Regions from separate parts of the Lysinibacillus sp. fls2-241-R2A-57 genome, predicted to be linked through region 2. Evidence: riboswitches for the same ligand, from Rfam matches in the RefSeq annotation. Region 2 holds a riboswitch; each other region holds the start of a gene.
The links. A riboswitch is a leader RNA that binds a small molecule or an ion and turns the genes downstream of it on or off. The one in region 2 is predicted to bind S-adenosylmethionine.

Region 1 (3,338 bases), on a different contig from region 2:
ATAGTAGAGGAGCCTTTAAATGACGATTCAATTTATTCATTATCCGAAATGTACTACTTGTAAAAAAGCTCAAAAATGGCTAGATGAAAATGAGATTTCATATGAAGAGGTACACATTGTCGAACAACCGCCTACAAAGGACGAATTAACAAGCTTATGGCAAGCGAGTGGGTTGCCATTAAAGAAATTTTTCAATACTTCTGGTATGAAATATCGTGAGCTTGGTTTGAAGGATAAGCTAGCTGAAATGCCTGAGGAGGAGCAGCTTGAACTGCTTGCTTCAGATGGTATGTTGATTAAACGACCGGTCGTAACAGATGGAAAAAAAGTTACTTTAGGGTTTAAAGAATCAGATTTTGAGCAAGCTTGGAAATAACCGCTTTTAACTTCTTTCAGTATAATTGATTCTTGTTTTTATGGTAGAAGTATGGCACACTGAAGATGAATATATTACATATTTATGGAGGGGTTTTTGCATGAGCACACCAAAAGACTTACGTTACTCTGAAGAGCATGAATGGGTAAAATTAGAAGATGGTAAAGTACGTATCGGTATTTCTCACTTCGCACAATCTGAACTTGGAGATATCGTTTTCGTTGAGCTTCCACAAGTTGGCGACGAAATCAAAACAGATGATCCATTCGGTAGTGTAGAATCTGTAAAAACAGTTTCTGAATTATACGCACCAATCTCAGGTACAGTAGTTGAAGTAAATGCAGATTTAGAAGATAGCCCAGAATTCGTTAATGAATCACCATATGAAAAAGCATGGATGATCGTTGTAGAGCCTGCTGATGCATCAGAAGTTGAAAAACTTATGACAGCTGAGCAATACGAAGAAATGATTGCTGAATAAGACAAGCCCTAATAAAAAAACGTCGGAAATCACCGGCGTTTTTTATTATCTTCATTCCTTCCACCACGTTGGGGAGAAGAATGCAGTTGAAGTCCCTTATCAATGGGTGTCTTATATGATCATCGACAGAGTGTTATGGATATAATGAGCATAAGGGATATGTCTAATGGGGGTGGCGTGATGTTCGAGGGAAAATGCTTAATTGTCGAAGGGCGTTCGGATAAACTTCAAATTAAACCTATTTTAAGTGAAGATGTTATAATCCTTTGTACGAATGGTACAATTGGAGTTCATCAATTAGAAGAGTTACTGGATCCATATGAGGGCTGTGAGCTTTATACATTCTTTGATGCAGATACATCGGGTGATAAGCTACGGGCATTAATGGACAGACATTATCCAGAGGCTGAGCATTTACGTACGATGCCGACATATAAGGAAGTTGAGACAACTCCGAGAAAGGTGTTAGCGATGATATTGCTTCGTGCACACTTCTCAATCCATAATAAATATATTTTGTAAGGTTGCGTGAAAAGATGGAAGAATGGTCAAAAGAGCAGTGGGACACGGCTGTACAGTCCGGTGAAAAGGCTGCCTTTTATTTATATACACCTATGTGTGGAACGTGTGCAGTTGCCTCGAAAATGATGACGATTGTCGAGCAATTACTACCACATTTACAGGTTGGTAAAGCGAATATTAATTTTATAGAGCACATAGCTTTTGATAATAAAATCGAAAGTGTACCATGTTTACTCGTTTGTGATGGCAAAAAAGTGATAGAAAAGGTTTATGCCTTTCAATCCGTACCATTTTTATACGAATTATTAAAAAAATAAATTGACGGAGCTTTACTCGCGTGGTAAAGTACGAATATATTAAAAAATATAAATATATCGAACTCTTATAAAGAGTGGCGGAGGGAAGTGCCCTATGAAGCCCGGCAACCATCACAAAGTGAAAAGGTGCCAAATCACCCAAAGATTTATCTTTGACAGATGAGAGAACGGTTTAGCGTATAAGTTACGTGACCCCTTCTACTTGTCTATAAAGTGAAGGGGTTTTTTTACTTCCTTCAGCGGGTGACACGGATATGAGAAAAGGAGAATTCGCTATGATCCAGCTGCAAAATATTACGAAGAAATACAAAACTGCGAATGGCGAATTAACAGCAGTCAAAGACGTCAACCTTTCTATTAACAAAGGTGAAATTTTTGGCATTATCGGCTATAGTGGCGCTGGTAAAAGTACGATGATTCGCTTATTAAACGGTTTAGAAAAACCTACATCTGGTACGGTGACGGTTAACAATCAAGAATTTTCATCTATAAAGGGGCAAAAGCTCAGAGATGCTAGACAAAAGGTCAGTATGATTTTCCAGCATTTTAATTTACTTTGGTCTAGAACTGTTGAGGAAAATATCGCTTTCCCACTAGAAATCGCAGGTGTTCCAAAGGCACAACGTGAAGCGCGAGTGAATGAATTGATCACACTTGTTGGCTTAGGGGGGCGCGCTAAGGCGTATCCATCACAGCTATCAGGGGGACAAAAGCAACGTGTAGGTATCGCTCGCGCCCTTGCTAATAATCCAGAGGTATTGTTATGTGATGAGGCAACATCTGCACTCGATCCGGAGACAACAGATGCTATCCTTGATCTTCTAGTCGATATTAATGAACGATTAGGTCTAACGATCGTATTAATTACACATGAAATGCACGTTATTCGCAAAATTTGTCATCGTGTAGCGGTTATGGAAGCTGGAGAAATTGTAGAACGTGGTGAAGTATTACAAGTATTCCAAGCTCCACAAGCGGTCATTACGAAAAAATTCGTTTCTCAAATTACAGATACGAAAGAAACACAGGAAACAGTGGCACAAATTAAAGCAAATTACCCTACTGGACAACTTGTCAAACTAGTTTTTGTAGGTGAAAAAACAGAGCAACCTGTAATTTCACATCTTGTGAAACAGTTTGATGTGGAAGTAAGCATTGTACATGGTAATATTTCGCAAACGAAAAATGGTGCGTACGGCACACTTATTGTGCAAATAGACGGCTCGAAGGCGAATATTGCGGATGCACTTAACTACTTAAATACAGTCGAAGTACAAACGGAGGTGATTGCAAATGCTAACTAGTCTCTTTCCGAATGTCGACTGGGAAAAAATGTGGGAAGCTACGTATCAAACATTGTACATGACAACGATCTCTACAGTGATCACATTTATTCTTGGATTAGCGATTGGGATCTTATTATTTTTATCAAGTCCAAACCAACTATGGGCGAATAAAATTGTTAACTTTTTAACAAGTTCGATTGTTAACATTTTCCGTTCGATCCCATTTATCGTATTAATCATTTTATTAATCCCATTTACGAAATTTTTACTTGGCACAATTCGCGGAGCAAACGCAGCTTTACCAGCATTAATTATTGGTGCTGCACCATTCTATGCACGAATGGTATTAATTGCAT
Region 2 (3,338 bases):
TATGGAACGTATCGTACGTGAATATGCAGAAAAAGGTCAATACTATAAATCTCTTCAAACAAAAAATAAATAGCTAAATTGAAGCAACTCCACGTTTTCTTGGACAACCAAGCTATACATAGTTGTCATTAGGAGCTAATTTTTTCAAAAAAACAGTAAAAGGGGCTATTAGAACACCAAGCCCCTTACTGTAAAATAATTTTATAGCTATTGCATTATTTTAGCTAAATAATTTATAGCCCTGCTTTTTCTTGTAATGCGGCAGCTTTGTCTGTTTGTTCCCAAGGTACATTTAAGTCCGTACGACCGAAGTGACCATATGCTGCAGTTTGCTTATAAATAGGGCGACGAAGGTTAAGCATTTTAATAATCCCTGCTGGGCGTAAATCGAATAGCTCGCGCACCCATTCTACAATTTCATTTTCCTTAACTTTCCCTGTCCCAAATGTATCCACAGCAATAGATACTGGTTGAGCAACACCAATTGCATAAGCAAGTTGTACTTCAGCACGTTCTGCTAAGCCTGCTGCTACGATATTTTTTGCCACATAGCGTGCTGCATATGCCGCTGAACGGTCTACCTTAGTTGCGTCTTTACCAGAGAAAGCACCTCCACCATGACGTGCATAGCCACCGTATGTATCAACGATGATTTTACGTCCTGTTAGACCAGCATCACCTTTTGGACCACCTATTACGAAACGACCAGTTGGGTTGATGAAATATTTAGTATTGGCATCTAGTAATTCACTTGGAACAACTGGAGTAATAACGAATTCTTTTAAGTCGGCTTGAATTTGTTCAAGCGTTGCTTCTTCATCGTGCTGTGTTGAAATGACAATCGTATCTACGCGTACTGGTACATTGTTTTCATCATATTCAACCGTTACTTGCGTTTTTCCGTCTGGACGTAAATATGCAAGTTCGCCAGATTTACGTGCTTCCGTTAAACGACGAGCCAATTTATGCGCTAAACTGATTGGTAATGGCATAAGCTCTGGTGTTTCGTTACATGCATAGCCGAACATTAAGCCTTGGTCACCTGCGCCAATTGCTTCAATGTCAGCGTCTGTCATAGAACCTTCACGCGCCTCTAAAGCTTGGTCTACACCTTGAGCAATATCAGGTGATTGTTCGCCAATAGCAACAAGTACTGCTAAGTTTTCAGCATCAAAACCATATTTTCCACGAGTGTAACCGATTTCTGCTACAGTATCACGGACGATACCTTTAATATCTACATATGTAGAAGTAGTAATTTCTCCTGCTACTAATACTAAGCCTGTTGTTACAGTTGTTTCACATGCAACACGTGCATTTGGATCTTCTGCTAAAATAGCATCTAAAATGGCATCCGAAATTTGGTCACAAATTTTGTCTGGATGTCCTTCTGTTACACTCTCTGATGTAAACAGTCGACGGTTTGTCATTTGGTTTTCCTCCTATTACGCTTACAATATTATTTACGAATAACGGTACTCATTACCCATGTCAAGTCTGCCCCTAAGGATCGAACTCTCAAGCCGTTGTTGCTGTCGCTTCGCTTTCGCACAGAAAACATTTTGTTGCTGTCGCTTCGCTTTCGCACAGAAAACATTTGCTGATTGTAACACGAGGATTTTTGAAAGATCCGTCATTATAATAAGGAAAGAATTACACATACTTACCTTTACATTCGTTTTTAACAATAAAAAAATCCTTTTCTCACGCTTACTTAACATGAGGAAAGGAAATAATGACTTCGTAACCTTTCACTCTTATCGTTCAAGGGGTTTCCCTTGCATCAGGTTGGCACCAACGCATGTCGTGAAATAGTTCATGCAGGTTGCCGGGTTTCATAGGGCCTGACCCTCCACCAGCTCGGGATAAGAGTATCCGTTCAATATATCATAATACGTAAAAGGTCGAACGTTGTCAAATATTTTTGTTGTATTCTCCATCTTTTGGTGATGCGTCCAAAATAATCCCTACTCTCCACCTCACATCATGTGTTAACATATGTGTGACCCTTTAATCTTCATTCAGCAAATGTTTTCTGTAGCGAAAGCAAATTGTCAGCTACAATGTTGTTTTTGTAGCGAAAGTGGATCGTTAGCTATGGAATATTGCCATCTCTACATGTGGTGGATGAATATAGTTGTAGCCCCTTTTCAGTCGGTGACAAGCTCCGTCTGATAAAAACCAGCTTAGAACTTCACATCCTGTGCGAACCTCATGTTGGCAAAAATCTTCCAAATGCAATTTAGCTATGACGGAAGTGATTGTGTAATCACTTGATTATAAATAGGGTAAAAAGCATTCTTAAAACGAATAAATTAACTTTTTGTCGTTTTCTTGAAAAGTAATAAAATCTCAAAAATAATTTCTGAATTAGTATAGATTATTTAAGCAATTGTGTTATACTATTTTTGAAATTAAGAAAATCTCCCTTAGACTCATGGGAATACTATAAAAAAGGATGGTATTTAATCGATGAATTCAGTAGAAATTGCAAACGAACTGAAGGAATTATTAAACGGCGGTAACATTAATGTTCAACTTTCAGTAGCTCAATTAGCTGAAAAGGCTACATCTCGTGGTGAAGCTATGTTAACAGTAGATGGTGCTGTTCGTGCAGAAACTGGAAAATATACTGGTCGTTCACCTAAAGATAAATATACAGTAGAAGAAGAAAGCACAAAAGATAAAATTGACTGGGGAAAAGTAAATCAACCAATTTCTTCTGAAGTGTTCGATAACTTATATGTAAAAGTAGTAAAATATTTGAAAGAACGTGACGAATTATTCGTATTCAAGGGCTTTGCTGGTGCTGACAAAGATTCACAATTAAGCATCCAAGTAATCAATGAATACGCTTGGCACAATCTTTTCTCTCATCAATTATTCATCCGTCCAACTGAAGAAGAATTAGCTTCTCATGTTGCTGACTTCACAGTGATCTCAGCTCCTAACTTTAAAGCAGACCCTGCTATCGATGGCACAGCTTCTGAAACATTCATCATTGTATCACTTGAAAAGAAAATCATCCTAATCGGTGGTACTGAATATGCTGGAGAAATCAAAAAATCTATTTTCGGTATTATGAACTACTTATTACCGCAACAAGGTATCCTTTCAATGCACTGCTCAGCAAACGTTGGTGAAGCTGGTGATGTTGCATTATTCTTCGGTTTATCTGGTACTGGTAAAACTACTTTATCAGCTGATCCTGACCGTAAGCTTATCGGTGACGATGAACACGGTTGGTCTGATAATGGTGTGTTCAACATTGAGGGCGGTTGCTATGCAAAAACAATTAATCTTTCAGCTGAAAAAGAACCAGAAATCTACAACGCAAT
Region 3 (3,338 bases), on a different contig from region 2:
ATACGTCATAAACGCTAGTCGCACCTGGGAAATCACCTACCTTTGTTGGATCTCCAGTAACCGCTAAAATATCATGAATCCCTAGAGCATTTAATCCCATTAAATGTGATTGAAGACCAATTAAATTACGATCTCGGCAAGTTATATGTGTCAACGGTCGTACCCCATGTGCTTCTTTCAGTAAGGCACCCATTGCAATATTACTAATCCTTGGTGATGCCAGTGAATTATCAGCCATCATGACTACATCTGCGCCAGCCTCATATAATTTTTCAGCGCCTTCAATAAAGCCTTCAATTTCTAAATGCCTTGGTGTATCTAACTCCACTATAACTGAGCGTTCACGTTTTGCTTTTACATGTAATGGCTCATAATTTGGTGGCTCTGCCTCACGTAAAACCTCAACTTTTTCTGGCTTCGCGTACTTTTCCTCTACTGGAGATAGCTCCTCTAAGTACTTTTTCACTGCAGCAATATGCTTTGGTGTCGTACCACAGCAGCCACCGATTAAACGCACCCCCTGATCACGAAGTGCTACAGCTGCTCGCCCAAAATAATCTGCCTCTGATTCATAAACGACACGGCCATCCTCTAAATCAAGTAGCGATGCATTCGGATACGCTGACATAAATGCTTTTTCAGGAAGCTCTACACCTTCAAATGCTTGAATAGTATGGTGTGGACCTAAGCGACAGTTAACACCTACGATATCAGCACCTAGCGCTTCAAGTTCATGTAAAGCGTTATTTAAACTCATTCCATTTTGCAAAACTCCTGGTTCATGCATAGAAACTTGAGCAATAATCGGTAATTTTGTTTTAGCTCGTAGCATTGTTAAAGTTGCTGCCAGCTCTTCAAAATCATAATATGTTTCAAGTAAAAGACCATCTGGATTTCCTGCAAGTAGAACCGTTGCTTGCTCTTCAACCGTTGCTAAAATTTCCTCTAATGTTGCATCACTCTTTCGAATACCACGGATTCCTCCAATAGTACCCAAAACAAATTGTCCACCATCTGCTGCCGCTCGTTTAGCAATCGTAATAGCGGCTTCATTAAACTGCTGCACTCGTGATTCTAATCCATAGCGGGCTAATTTTATGGCATTAGCTCCGTATGTGTTCGTTTGAATAATATCGGCTCCAGCTGCTATATATTCTCTATGAATCTTTTCAATTAATTCCGGTCTCTGAACATTCATTTCCTCATGGCAGTACTCCAAGCCATAGCCATATAAAAGCGTACCAATTGCACCATCTGCTGTAAGAACATTCGTTTTTAACTTTTCAAGCAATCCCATAAAACTAGCCTCTCTTCCCTTATCTCTAAAATAAAAAAGCCTTCTTTCAAAAAAAGAAGGCTTTTACGTTTCGTAATTGTTTTTCCTTCTCATCTTCGACACATAGGTCTTCTGGATTTAGCACCTGACAAAAAGTTGGTTGCTGAAGCTTCATAGGGCCAGTCCCTCAGCTTCTCTTGATAAGAATGTATTATGAATTTTTTAAATAATTAAAAGAATCATATCGTTTACGAACGATTGAGTCAAGACTATTTCACTGAACAAAAGATATTTTCTACTAAAAAAACATTATATTTTGATTTTATTAAGCAATTACAATAGTTTTTCAGCAAGTTCCTCGCCAATTTTTTTCCCGTTTTGAATACAAGCACCTATGCCTACTCCAAAATAAGAACATCCCGCTATTGATAGATTTGGATAGTTGTTCTCAAGCTCTCGCACTAGACCTTGCAACGCTTCACGATGTGCCAAATCATACTTCGGCATTTGGTCAATCCATTTTGTTACATCGACAACAGTTGGTTTTTCCTCAATGCCTAAGCTTTTTCTTACATCCTCTAGAGCAACAGCTGCTAACTCTTCATCTGTCATCATACGCAATCTCTCATACGCAGGGTTAATGCTTTTATAAAAAAGTCGCACAAGTAATTTTCCTTCTGCAGAAGTGTGTTTCCACTTGCGACTTGTCCACGTTGCTGCATTACATATAACATCAGAATTATGCGAAACAATATAACCTGTTCCATCTGCTGGTAATCTATGGTCAGGTACATCAAATCCTAAGTAAATCGTAATGGCTGATGCAGTATTGAATTGTTCAAAATAGCCGTTCAATGATTCATCTTGCAACAAGTTTTGTACTGAGTCATTAGGAAGTGCCAAAACAATATGATCTGCTTCAATCAATTTATCGTTTGCTAATGTAACCGAGTATTGATTCTCCTGCTTTTTAACACTTGTCGTAGCAATTCCTTTAATAATTTCTACATCCGTTAATGTTTCTTCAAGTCGATCAATTAATGACGATAAACCATTTTTAAATGAAATAAATTTTTTATTTGCGGCTTTCGCAAACTGCTCTCTGTTTGCATCGAAACCTTTAATAATACTACCGTATTCATTTTTATAATCGATTAAATACGGTAAAGTGGAAGCAATAGAAAGTTGATTTAAATCTCCCGAATATACACCTGCAAGTACTGGTGCTATTTGGTTTTGAACAAGCTCCTCACCTAAATAATATGTTAAAAATTCCCCAATAGAGCTTTCCTTTGTAAATCTTTCATTTGGCATTGTTAAATCATTTAATGCTACCTTTTTCCCCTCTTCTGATACAAGCGTGCTTTCCTCAAGAGATTGTAAGCTCATTGGAATACCGAACGTTGAGTCAGCTGGGATGGCATGAAGCTCATTGTTTGTGTAAATATATGAAATACCTGTTTCGTTGTACACAAGATTTTGTTCAAAATGAAGTTCCTCTACTAACTCCATGACACCTTTATGACGCGCTACAATAGAATCTGCTCCTGTTTCCATAATGAAGCCTTGTTCATATGCAGAGTGAAGTTTGCCACCAAGGTATGTATTTTTTTCAACAAGTACAAGCTTAACATCTACGTTTTTCTCCCGAACCTGACGTTGCAAATAATGCATTGTACACAATCCTGTAATTCCGCCACCTAATACAACAACTGTTTTCATATTAAACCGCCCCTATTTTTAGTTCTTTATTTAGTATAAACTTTTTTTCTTAAAAATTATGCTAAACCCTTTACAAATTTAGCAAAAATGGAGCTACCCAGCGTACTGGATAGCCCCATTCTTTTTCTATTAACCTTAGCCCTAAAGTGTGCGGTGCCGTTATGTTCTTTGGCATTTTCTTAATTAATTTAAATTCTGTGTAATATTCGCTAATTTTTCAGCAGAACTTGTTACCTCACCAAAGGCAATCCCTAATTCATTGAGAATTTCCGCTATCGCTAGAACCTCTTTTTCCATACAATCATTTTGTTCTTTAGCTTCTGTCATAGAATCTAATATT
Region 4 (3,338 bases), on a different contig from region 2:
AGGTATTATTCGTGAATATTTTCAAATATCTTACCGAATGAGGCAAGCGGTTGATGCCGCAACGTTTTACGTATTACCAAATGAGGCCTATCGAATGAGAAAATACGTAAACGCTACAACATTAGCCAATTTTCATTAAGCTTCTATTGTTTGTTGAGAAGCTGTTACTTGTTCAATAGCTTGTTCTAAATCTGCAATAATGTCCTCTACTGCCTCTAAACCGATTGATAAGCGAATGAGCGACTCGGTTACGCCAGTTTGGATTAACTCTTCAGCTGATAGTTGCTGATGCGTAGTAGATGCCGGATGAATAATTAATGATTTGGCATCCCCTACATTTGCTACGTGCGAGAATAATTTCACACTATCAATTAGTTTACGCCCTGCTTCACGTCCACCTTTAATACCGAATGTAAGCACTGAACCGAAGCCATTTCTCAAATATTTTTTTGCTAAATCATGAGTAGGAAAATCTTCTAAGCCATTGTAATTTACATATTCCACAGATGGGTGGTTTCGTAAATATTCAGCTACTGCCAATGCATTTTCATTGTGTTTTGGAATACGCAAATGAAGCGTTTCTAAACCTTGTAATAAATTAAATGCTGCATCTGCACTCAACGTTGGTCCAAAGTCGCGTAGTAATTGTACACGCAGTTTTGTGGCAAATGCAGCCTCTGCTGTGTCAATACCATAACGCAAACCGTGATAAGAAGCATCTGGCTCAGTAAAGCCTGGGAAACGTCCACGAGTCCAATCAAACTTTCCTGCATCTACTACAACGCCGCCTAAAGTTGTACCATGTCCGCCAATCCATTTTGTTGCGGAATGAACGACGATATCTGCACCGTAGTCAATTGGTGTAGAGCCATATGGTGAAGCAAATGTGCTATCAATAATTAATGGTAAGCCGTTTTCATGTGCTATATTCGCTACTGCTTCGATGTCTAGCACTTTTAAACTTGGGTTACCGTAAATTTCAGCGAACACCGCTTTTGTTTTATCAGTAATAGCTGCTCGGAAATTTTCTGGATTTGTTTCATCTACAAAATTCGTTTTAATACCGTAGTTTGGTAGTGTATTGGCAAATAAGTTATAAGTACCTCCATATAAAGAGCTAGCTGCGACAATTTCATCCCCTGCCCCTGCAAGATTTAAAATTGAAAATGCAATAGCTGCTGCACCAGATGAAAGTGCTACCACTGCTGTACCGCCTTCTAATAAAGCGACGCGTTTTTCAAAAACATCTACAGTTGGGTTTGTAATTCGTGTGTAAATATTGCCAGCTTCCTCTAAGGCAAAAAGACGTTGCGCATGAGCAGTGTCTTTAAAAACGAATGCCGTTGAGCGATATACGGGCACTGTACGAGATCCTGTTACCGGGTCTGGCTCCTGGCCACCGTGTAACAGCAATGTTTCTGGTTTAAAATTTGTCATTATATACCTCCAAATGGTTATTTTTTTACGATGGTACCGGAGATGAGGAGGATTTTTTCAGTAGAAAACAAAAACCCTCTTCAGTAAGAAGAGGGTTGCGGTTGCAAGTTTTCCTCCCCTTATCTGCCAGATCCAAGTAAGAATCTGTAGGAATTAGCACCTTAGCAAGTTTGTCACTTACTGGTTGCCGGGCATCATAGGGCCTATCCCTCCGCCGCTCTTGATAAGAGTATGTGATTCAATTTCCATCGTTGTTACAAAGTATAAACACAGACTTTTTTTCTGTCAACACTAAAATTTTATTTTTTCCGAAACTTCTGTCTGTTTATATACGTATTACGAACGCATACACTATTTTAGTATTTATTGGTTTATCACCAAAAGTTTGGGATGAAATTTGTTAAAACGTATGCCATTTATCTTCATTCAGTAGAAGACCCCCACCTCTGAAAGCGGAATGAATTGTACGGGCACAATTCAAAAATCCGGACGCATTGTTTATCTGTGCGAAAGCGTAGCGACAGCGACAGCAATGCGCCCAGCCGGAACGGAAATCAATCCCACGTTATGGTGATGAGCCTATTTATTTCGAAAGGAGGACTTTTATGGTAAAAGCCGTTATCATTTTTCTACTTGTTGGTTATTTAATTGGCTGTATCCACGGCTCTAAAGTAGCGCAGTTTTTATCCGGGGTAGATTTAAAAAAGACTGGGCATGGCAATGCAGGTGCTTCCAATGCAACTCTTTCTCTTGGATGGAAATACGGCGTATTAGTTGCACTTATCGATATCGGTAAAGGTGTAGCAGCTATTATAGGCGCCCATTTCTATCTAGCAGATGCAACACACTTAACAGAAGTACAAGTTTGGTTCTTAAGCTATGTCATAGCTGCTGGTGTCATCCTAGGTCATAATTTTCCATTTCACATGGGCTTCAATGGCGGTAAAGGAACTGCATCAATCATAGGAATATTACTTGCAGTTGATTGGAAAATTGGTTTATTTGCACTTATTTTATTTGTTATTTTTTCTTTCGTGACGAACTATTTAATTGTCGGTGTACTTGAATTTTATCTTGTTTTTTGTACAGCAACATATTTATGGATTCCTGGAGTAGGCCCAACGATTATAGCTCTACTACTTTTTAGCATAGCAATCATTTTGCATATCGAAAATATCAAACGCTTAATTCAGGGAACTGAGCCAAAAGTGACTTCTGCATTTAAGAAAAAGAAATAATATTACTTTAGGGTTTTTGTCCTTTCTATGACCACATATTTTCTCGCAATCGCCTATTATTGCTATAACTAGAGAGTATTTCATATAAGATTTTTATTTACAATAAATATACAAATTACTTTCTTAAAAAAGCATATTACTAGCCGATGTTATGGAAAATAATAGTTATTGATAGAAGAAAGGATGAAAAAAGTATGTCTACTTCTGAACAAGCAAAACCGAAACGTAATTTGAAACCGCTCTGGATTGGATTAGCCTTTGCTTCACTGATTATCATTACTTTTTTACCTAACAACGGCGATTTACCTATAGCTGGACAACGAGCCTTGGCCATCTTAGCTTTCGCAGTCATCCTTTGGGTTACAGAAGCAGTATCCTATCCCGTTAGCTCTACCATGATTATTGCACTCGTTACAATTTTATTAGGTCTAGCTCCGTCAATGGAAGATCCAACGACACAACTTGGAACATCAGAAGCGCTAAAATTGGCATTAAGCGGGTTTAGCAATTCTGCAGTTGCACTAGTAGCCGCAGCTCTTTTCCTAGCAGCAGCTATGCAAATTACCAATTTACATAAACGTCTTGCGCTATGGATACTTTCACTAGTTGGGACAAAAACAAAAGCCATTGTATGCGGTGCTATTTTAGTATCGATAGCACTCG

Region 1: it holds a riboswitch for S-adenosylmethionine, as region 2 does, so the genes downstream of both, QRN68_RS20830 (methionine ABC transporter ATP-binding protein) here and QRN68_RS19285 (hypothetical protein) in region 2, are expected to answer to the same signal.
Region 3: it holds a riboswitch for S-adenosylmethionine, as region 2 does, so the genes downstream of both, QRN68_RS07465 (bifunctional homocysteine S-methyltransferase/methylenetetrahydrofolate reductase) here and QRN68_RS19285 (hypothetical protein) in region 2, are expected to answer to the same signal.
Region 4: it holds a riboswitch for S-adenosylmethionine, as region 2 does, so the genes downstream of both, QRN68_RS13270 (O-acetylhomoserine aminocarboxypropyltransferase/cysteine synthase family protein) here and QRN68_RS19285 (hypothetical protein) in region 2, are expected to answer to the same signal.

Annotation. Positions count from the first base shown of each region.
Region 1 is NZ_JARVRU010000152.1:10,447-13,784, reverse strand. Features, by position in the region: gene QRN68_RS20850 (arsenate reductase family protein) at 20-376, shown strand; gene gcvH (glycine cleavage system protein GcvH) at 477-857, shown strand; gene QRN68_RS20840 (toprim domain-containing protein) at 1,038-1,379, shown strand; gene QRN68_RS20835 (thioredoxin family protein) at 1,394-1,696, shown strand; SAM riboswitch class I at 1,759-1,862, shown strand; gene QRN68_RS20830 (methionine ABC transporter ATP-binding protein) at 1,972-3,000, shown strand; gene QRN68_RS20825 (methionine ABC transporter permease) at 2,990-3,338, shown strand, end outside.
Region 2 is NZ_JARVRU010000136.1:2,019-5,356, reverse strand. Features, by position in the region: gene QRN68_RS19295 (gamma carbonic anhydrase) at 1-73, shown strand, start outside; gene metK (methionine adenosyltransferase) at 234-1,430, opposite strand; gene QRN68_RS19285 (hypothetical protein) at 1,464-1,688, opposite strand; SAM riboswitch class I at 1,755-1,872, opposite strand; gene pckA (phosphoenolpyruvate carboxykinase (ATP)) at 2,473-3,338, shown strand, end outside.
Region 3 is NZ_JARVRU010000036.1:35,302-38,639, forward strand. Features, by position in the region: gene QRN68_RS07465 (bifunctional homocysteine S-methyltransferase/methylenetetrahydrofolate reductase) at 1-1,297, opposite strand, end outside; SAM riboswitch class I at 1,384-1,483, opposite strand; gene QRN68_RS07470 (protoporphyrinogen oxidase) at 1,610-2,998, opposite strand; gene QRN68_RS07475 (globin-coupled sensor protein) at 3,182-3,338, opposite strand, start outside.
Region 4 is NZ_JARVRU010000076.1:24,553-27,890, reverse strand. Features, by position in the region: gene QRN68_RS13270 (O-acetylhomoserine aminocarboxypropyltransferase/cysteine synthase family protein) at 136-1,437, opposite strand; SAM riboswitch class I at 1,554-1,667, opposite strand; gene QRN68_RS13265 (glycerol-3-phosphate acyltransferase) at 2,043-2,675, shown strand; gene QRN68_RS13260 (DASS family sodium-coupled anion symporter) at 2,870-3,338, shown strand, end outside.